2 regions of the Arthrobacter sp. NPDC058288 genome follow, and region 2 is predicted to be linked to the other one. Evidence: riboswitches for the same ligand, from Rfam matches in the RefSeq annotation. Region 2 holds a riboswitch; the other holds the start of a gene.

Region 1 (3,407 bases), on a different contig from region 2:
CCGGTCGTAGCGGAACGCCGGACGGATGCGCTTGAAGATCCGCGGCACGGTCTCGACGTTGTGCGCGAAGACCTCCGGCTTGGAGTCGCAGATCGCCGCGATGTGCTCGGGCTTGCCGGAGAAGTCCGGGATCAGCAGCTCGACGCCGGTGCCCGGGTTCAGCTCGTGGATCTTCCGGACCGTTTCGGCGTAGAGCCAGACACCCTCGTCGGCGAGGTCGTCCCGGGCCACGCCGGTGACGGTGGCATAGCGCAGCTGCATGGCCTGCACACTCCGGGCCACCTTGGTGGGTTCGAACATGTCCACCGGGGAGGGCTTGCCGGTATCGATCTGGCAGAAGTCACAACGCCGGGTGCACTCGGACCCGCCGATCAGGAACGTGGCTTCCTTGTCTTCCCAGCACTCGAAGATGTTCGGGCAGCCGGCCTCCTCACAGACGGTGTGCAGGCCTTCCTTCTTCACCAGGTTCTTGAGCTGGACGAACTCCGGGCCCATCTGGACCTTGGCCTTGATCCACTCCGGTTTACGCTCCACCGGTGTAGCCGCATTGCGCTGCTCAATACGCAGCATCTTCCGGCCTTCTGGTGCCAGTGTCATAGTTCTCTTTTTTCCTTTAGCATTCGACGACGTTGACGGCGAGGCCGCCCATCGCGGTTTCCTTGTACTTGGAGGACATGTCCCTGCCGGTTTCTCGCATGGTCACGATCACCTCGTCCAGGGACACCCGGTGCGTGCCGTCACCCCACAACGCCATCTTCGCGGCGTTGATGGCCTTCGCCGCCGCGATCGCGTTCCGCTCAATGCACGGGATCTGCACCAGCCCGCCGATCGGATCACACGTCAGCCCCAGGTTGTGCTCCATCGCGATCTCCGCGGCATTCTCCACCTGCGCCGGAGTCCCGCCCATGACTTCGGCCAGGCCCGCGGCCGCCATCGACGACGCCGACCCCACCTCACCCTGGCAGCCCACCTCAGCCCCCGAAATGGAGGCCTGCTCCTTGTAGAGCACCCCGATAGCCGCGGCGGTCAGCAGGAACTTCACCACCACATCATCCCGGTCCTGCTGCGTGGCCACATCCATCCCCGGCGCGAAATGCAGCGCGTAATACAACACCGCCGGGATGATCCCGGCCGCCCCGTTCGTCGGCGCCGTCACCACCCGCCCGCCCGAGGCGTTCTCCTCGTTCACCGCCAGCGCGATCAGGTTCACCCACTCCTGCCAATACTTCGGATCCCGGTAGGCGGGGTCCTGGCCGCGGTTCTCCTTCAACAGGCGTTCGTGCCAGTCCGGCGCCCGACGGCGGACCTTCAGCCCGCCCGGCAGCAACCCCTCCCGCTTCAGGGACACCGCGACGCACTCCTCCATCACCGAATAGATGTGCAGCAGGCCCTCGCGGATCTCCTGCTCCGAGCGGGAGGCCCGTTCGTTGACGAACATGATCTCCCCGATGGACAGGCCCTTGGACTGGCACCGGCCCAGCAGCTCCGCCGCGGTCCGGAACGGCAGCGGCAGCTCCTTCTTCGACTCGTCCAGCTCCTTCAGCGCCGCCTCTTCCTCGCCCTCGCGGACAATGAAGCCGCCCCCCACGGAGAAGAACGTCGCCTGGTGCAGGACTCCCCCGCCGGCATCCGTGACGGTGAACGTCATCCCGTTCGTATGCCGCGGCAGGATCGTCAACGGCCGCAGCACCATGTCCTTCACCCCGTACGGCAGCGAAACCGCACCGGCCAGCTCCAGGGTCCCGGTCTCCGCGATCGCCGCGAGCCGCTCCTCCACCTCCGCGGGGAGGATCTTCTCCGGGTGGTACCCCTCCAACCCCAGCAGGATCGCCGTCATCGTCCCGTGACCGTGACCCGTCGCAGCAAGGGAGCCATACAAATCCACCCGCAACCCCGCCACCTCCTCCAGGGCACCGGAGGCCCGAAGCTCCTCAGCGAACACCGCGGCAGCCCGCATCGGACCCACCGTGTGCGAACTCGAAGGCCCAATCCCAATGGAAAAAAGATCAAAGACACCAACAGCCATAGCCGGGATTCCTCAGTTGCCCGGGCGCGGCAGGGCAGCGGCCTTGGACGGGAGGGATGGCGTAAGGGTCACGGGGAACTCCATAATTCAGGTGGCGCAGGGCGCCACGATGATTCGGGTTTCTCCCCGCTCTGTATCTGACCTGAGAGTTTCCGCGGACCCTGCTATTTACAGGAACCGCTTGCACCGTCGGTGAGCCCGGTAACCGGACTACTTTCCAGAGTTGCCTCGCCGCGGCGGTACGTGGGCCTGAGAGATTCCTGGGGAGGATTTGCTCCTACGGCGCCTGCTGAACGTACCGGCAGGACTCTCCCGCCGCAGATCAAAAGCGTGTATCACTTGTCGGTGACACGGCTCACACACTAGCCGCTGCCAGAACAACATGCAACAGAGTTACTTCACACGGGGTGTTCTTCCCGCACCGGCTGTTCCGGAACGCCGTCGCGGTACCTCACGGTGCTGCGCTTGAAGATTTCGGCGTAGATGGAGGACCGTACGGACGTCACCCCGCCCACCCCGCGGAGGCCCTCCAGCAGCAGCCGCAGCTCCTCCAGGCTTTCCACCGCCACTTGCGCCAGGACGTCCTCGCCGGAGGCGGCAGCCCAGCGTGTGGCGGCCAGGCCGGCCAGGTAGTTTCCCGGTCCCGCTGTTCCGGTGCGGGTCACGGTGATGAGGGATTCAACCGGAAGCCCCAGCACGGCGGGATCCACCACCGCCCTGATGAACAGCGCACCGGAGCTGGTCATCGCTTCGAGCCGCCGGCTGACTGTCGCCTTGGAGATGGACAGCTCCGATGCCAGCTCGTCCACGGTGGATCTGCCGTTGCGGTGGAGGAGCTCCGCCAGCGCCAGGTTGGTTTCATCAAGGGGCGCCCCGGGGAGCCCGCTGCGGATCCCTGCCAGCTGGCCGTCCTCGTCGCGATGGAGCGCTGCGTACTGCTCTTGGTCCAGGACGTCCGGCTTCCAGCCGCTGGGCGTCCGGAAGTATTCCAGGAGCGGTGTCATGGCGAAGGATAGGACGCCGTCCACGGCGGCCAGGCGGTTGTAGAGGAGGTCGCCCAGTTCGTCCGGGGACAGGAACAGCTCGGCCACAGCCTCGTTCGTGCCGGACAACGCACTGACCCATGAGGACTCTTCAAGCGAGGCAAGCCATGTGCACACTCCGCGGAGGTCCCGGGGGGCTGCCGTCACGCGGAGCAGGAAGGCAGAGCGCGCACTGACGGAGGAGGGGTTGATGAACGAGTTGGTGCGCACCACCCCGGACTCGAGCAGCTTATTGCCGCGGCGGGCCACGGTGCGTTCCTGCTGCCCCAGGACATCGGCGATCAGGCGCCAGGGGGCGCGGCCATTACGCACCAGCGCGGCTACGATCTGCCGGTCCA
Region 2 (3,407 bases):
GGTTTCCGAGCGGTGCGTGTTGAAGACCGGGTGCTGCAGGTACTCCGAGGAACGCTCGACGGCGGCCTCGAGGGCGAATCCTGCGTCGCCGTCGGCAACCTCGGCGCCGAAGACGGCGGCAACGGCGGCGACGGTTTCCGGCGTCGTGGTTTCATCAGTGGAGATGCCGACGGTGTCGGCATCGATGCCGCGCAGGTTGATGCCCCTGGCTTCGGCGGCGGCGACGATGTCAGCGGCCTTGCCCGGGACGCGGACGGTGATGGTGTCGAAAAAGCTGCCGTGCAGGACCTCGAGGCCGGCGCCCTGCAGGGACGCTGCCAGGGTGCGGGCGTTGCTGTGGACAGCCTCGGCGATGGCCTTCAGTCCGTCGGGGCCGTGGTAGACGGCGTACATCGAGGAGACGATGGCCAGCAGGGCCTGGGCGGTGCAGATGTTGGACGTGGCCTTTTCGCGGCGGATGTGCTGCTCGCGGGTCTGCAGGGCCAGGCGGTAGGCAGGGGTGCCGGCGTTGTCCTTAGACACACCCACCAAGCGGCCGGGCATGGAACGCTCAAGACCCTTCTGCACGGCCATGTACGCGGCGTGCGGGCCGCCGAAGAACAGCGGCACACCCAGGCGCTGGGTGGAGCCGACGGCGATGTCCGCACCCTGCTCACCCGGAGGGGTAATCAGGGTCAGCGAGAGCAGGTCGGCCGCAACGGTGACCAGCGCGCCGCGCTCCTTCGCGGCGGCGATAACGGCGGCGTGGTCGAAGACCCGGCCGGAAACGCCCGGCTGCTGCAGCACGATGCCGTTGATGACGCCGTCGGGAAGCCCCTTGGAGAGGTCCGCCACCTCAACCTCGAAGCCGAGCGCCTCGGCACGGCCCTTGACGATGGCGATGGTCTGCGGCAGGACATCGGCGTCCAGGACCGTCTTGCCGTCGTGGGCGGCCTTGTTCTTGTTGGCACGCCGCATCATCAGGACTGCTTCAGCCACAGCGGTGGCTTCGTCCAGCAGGGAGGCGTTGGCGATGGGCAGGCCCACAAGGTCCTGGACCATGGTCTGGAAGTTCAGCAGTGCCTCAAGGCGGCCCTGGGAGATCTCGGGCTGGTACGGGGTGTACGCGGTGTACCAGGCCGGGGATTCGAGGATATTGCGGCGGATCACTGCCGGGGTCACCGTGTCGTAGTAGCCCTGGCCGATCATCTGTACTGCTGTTTTGTTCTTGGCAGCCAGCTTGCGCAGCTCGGCCAGTACCTCGACCTCGCTCAGGGCGTCCTGCAACGTCAGGGCGACTTCCTGGCGGATGTCCTTGGGGACCGCGGTGTCTACCAGCGAGTCCACGGTGTCGTAGCCGACGGACTTGAGCATGGTGTCGATGTCGGCCTGGCGGCGGGCGCCAATATGCCGGTCGACGAAGGTGGTGGAGGCTGAACTAACCGTCACGAAGGAACTCCATTACTAATGGCGGCGCAGGGTACGCCGCAGTGGTCCGGGTTCCTCCCCGCTCTGTATTGGACCTGAGAGTTTCCGCAGGACCGTGCTCTCGCACAGCTCCGCTTGCACCGTCGGTGAGCATGGCGTCCTGGCTTGTTGCCTCCAACAGGGTTGGGACACAAACGGACAGCATGCTGCTTTCCAGAGTTGCCTTGCCGCGGCGGTACATGGGCCTGAGAGATTCCTGGGGAGGGTTTGCTCCTACGGCGCCTGCTTGTACCTACTTGCAGAACTCTCCCGCCGCAGATCAAAGGCATATTTAGTTAGCGGTGACAACAGTCACAGCGTCAATTGTCCTACGTGTAGGTCCAGTCTGCAAACTCCACGGCCAGTCCGATGCCGCGTTACGGCCCGGGTCGCGGGGGTACCGGAAGACAGACCCCCGCCCTCGTGGCGCCGTCAGCCGCGAAGGCGTTCGACGGCGGCCAGCAGGCTGTCGACGTCGCCGCTCATTTCGGACGGGGCGGCGCCGGGTCCGCTGGCCAGCATGGCATTGAAGTAGAGGCCGTCACCCATGTACAGCACGGCCTTGGCCATGGCCGGGCCGACGTCTCCGGCCAGAAGCTCCAGCCAGCTTCCCTGGACGGCCGCGAAACGATGCAGCGTTTCCTGGTGCGCGACTTCGGCGAGCCGGGTGGCCGCCACAAAGACCCGGTCCAGCGGAGTGTCTGCCCAGAGCGAGGACTTAATGAAGTAGACCGCGGCCCCCTCCGGAGCTTTGGCCATGACGTCCAAATCCCCAGCAACCAGCCGGTCCATGCGCTCGAGCAGGGCGGAAATCATGGCTTCCTTGTTCGGGAAGTGATACAGGAGCCCTCCCTTGGAAACCCCTGCCCGCCGGGCCACGGCATCCAGCGTGGCGGCGCGTTCACCCACCTCGATCAGCAGGGATTCAAAGGCGTCGAGCACAGCCTCGCGGGCAACGGGTTTTCTGGCCATGGTTCCTATCATGCCCGGTGGCCCGGGATCATTTCTTAACTATACCGTCCAGACGGTACAGTTATATTCATGGGAAACTCGCAGTCACCTTCGACGCCGGCCACGCAGCGCCTCACTTCCGCAGCGCCCGCCGCTGTCGGCAGCCGCTCCCCGATTCCGAAGCCGGGGCGCGACTGGCTGGCCCTGGCGCTTTTGATGTTCCCGGTTCTCCTGGTCGCCGTGGACAACACTGCGCTGACTTTCGCGCTGCCCGCCATTGCCGGCAGCCTTGAGCCCACCGGCGTTCAGCTGCTGTGGATCGTTGACGCGTATCCCCTGGTCCTTGCCGGCCTCCTGGTTGCCATGGGAAGTTTCGGCGACAGGATCGGCCGCCGCCGGCTCCTGCTGATCGGAAGCACCGGTTTCGCCGCGGTGTCGGCGGCCACTGCTTTCGCCCCCAGCGCAGAATGGCTGATCGCCGGCCGCGCAGCACTCGGATTCTTCGGTGCGATGCTCATGCCGTCCACCTTGTCCCTGATCCGCAACATCTTTCCGGATCCCAACCGGCGCAGGCTGGCTGTCGCCATATGGGCGGCGGGGTTCTCGGGCGGCGCCGCACTGGGGCCGATTTTTGGCGGCTGGCTCGTGGAGCACTACTGGTGGGGCGCAATCCTGCTGGTGTCCGTGCCCATCATGCTGCCCATCCTGCTGCTTGGCCCGGCCCTGATTCCCGAGTCCAGGGACCCCCGGCCAGGAGCGGTGGATGGTGCCAGCATCGCCCTGTCGCTGCTGACAATGGTTCCGCTGGTCTACGGCATCAAGTCGCTGGCAACGGAGGGCTTCCATCCCATCCCGGCAGCGGCCATCGGCTTCGGGCTGCTCATGGGCTACGCCTTCGTTCGACGCCAGAGGAAGCTGTCCAGTCCGCTGCTGGACATTAGCCTCTTCGGAAACAGGATCTTCAGCACGGCCATCACGGCCAATGTCCTGGCGCTTTTCTCCTTCAACGG

What was found. Region 2 has a riboswitch for glycine ahead of gcvP (aminomethyl-transferring glycine dehydrogenase). Riboswitches for the same ligand answer to the same signal wherever they lie in the genome.
Region 1: it holds a riboswitch for glycine, as region 2 does, so the genes downstream of both, ACFVWT_RS10035 (L-serine ammonia-lyase) here and gcvP (aminomethyl-transferring glycine dehydrogenase) in region 2, are expected to answer to the same signal.

The regions. Positions count from the first base shown of each region.
Region 1 covers NZ_JBHVYH010000002.1:271,890-275,296, reverse strand. Annotated here, with positions in the region: gene lipA (lipoyl synthase) at 1-597, opposite strand, end outside; gene ACFVWT_RS10035 (L-serine ammonia-lyase) at 614-2,026, opposite strand; glycine riboswitch at 2,254-2,351, opposite strand; gene ACFVWT_RS10030 (Lrp/AsnC family transcriptional regulator) at 2,425-3,407, opposite strand, start outside.
Region 2 covers NZ_JBHVYH010000004.1:27,762-31,168, reverse strand. Annotated here, with positions in the region: gene gcvP (aminomethyl-transferring glycine dehydrogenase) at 1-1,428, opposite strand, end outside; glycine riboswitch at 1,631-1,729, opposite strand; gene ACFVWT_RS12800 (TetR/AcrR family transcriptional regulator) at 1,879-2,418, opposite strand; gene ACFVWT_RS12795 (MFS transporter) at 2,488-3,407, shown strand, end outside.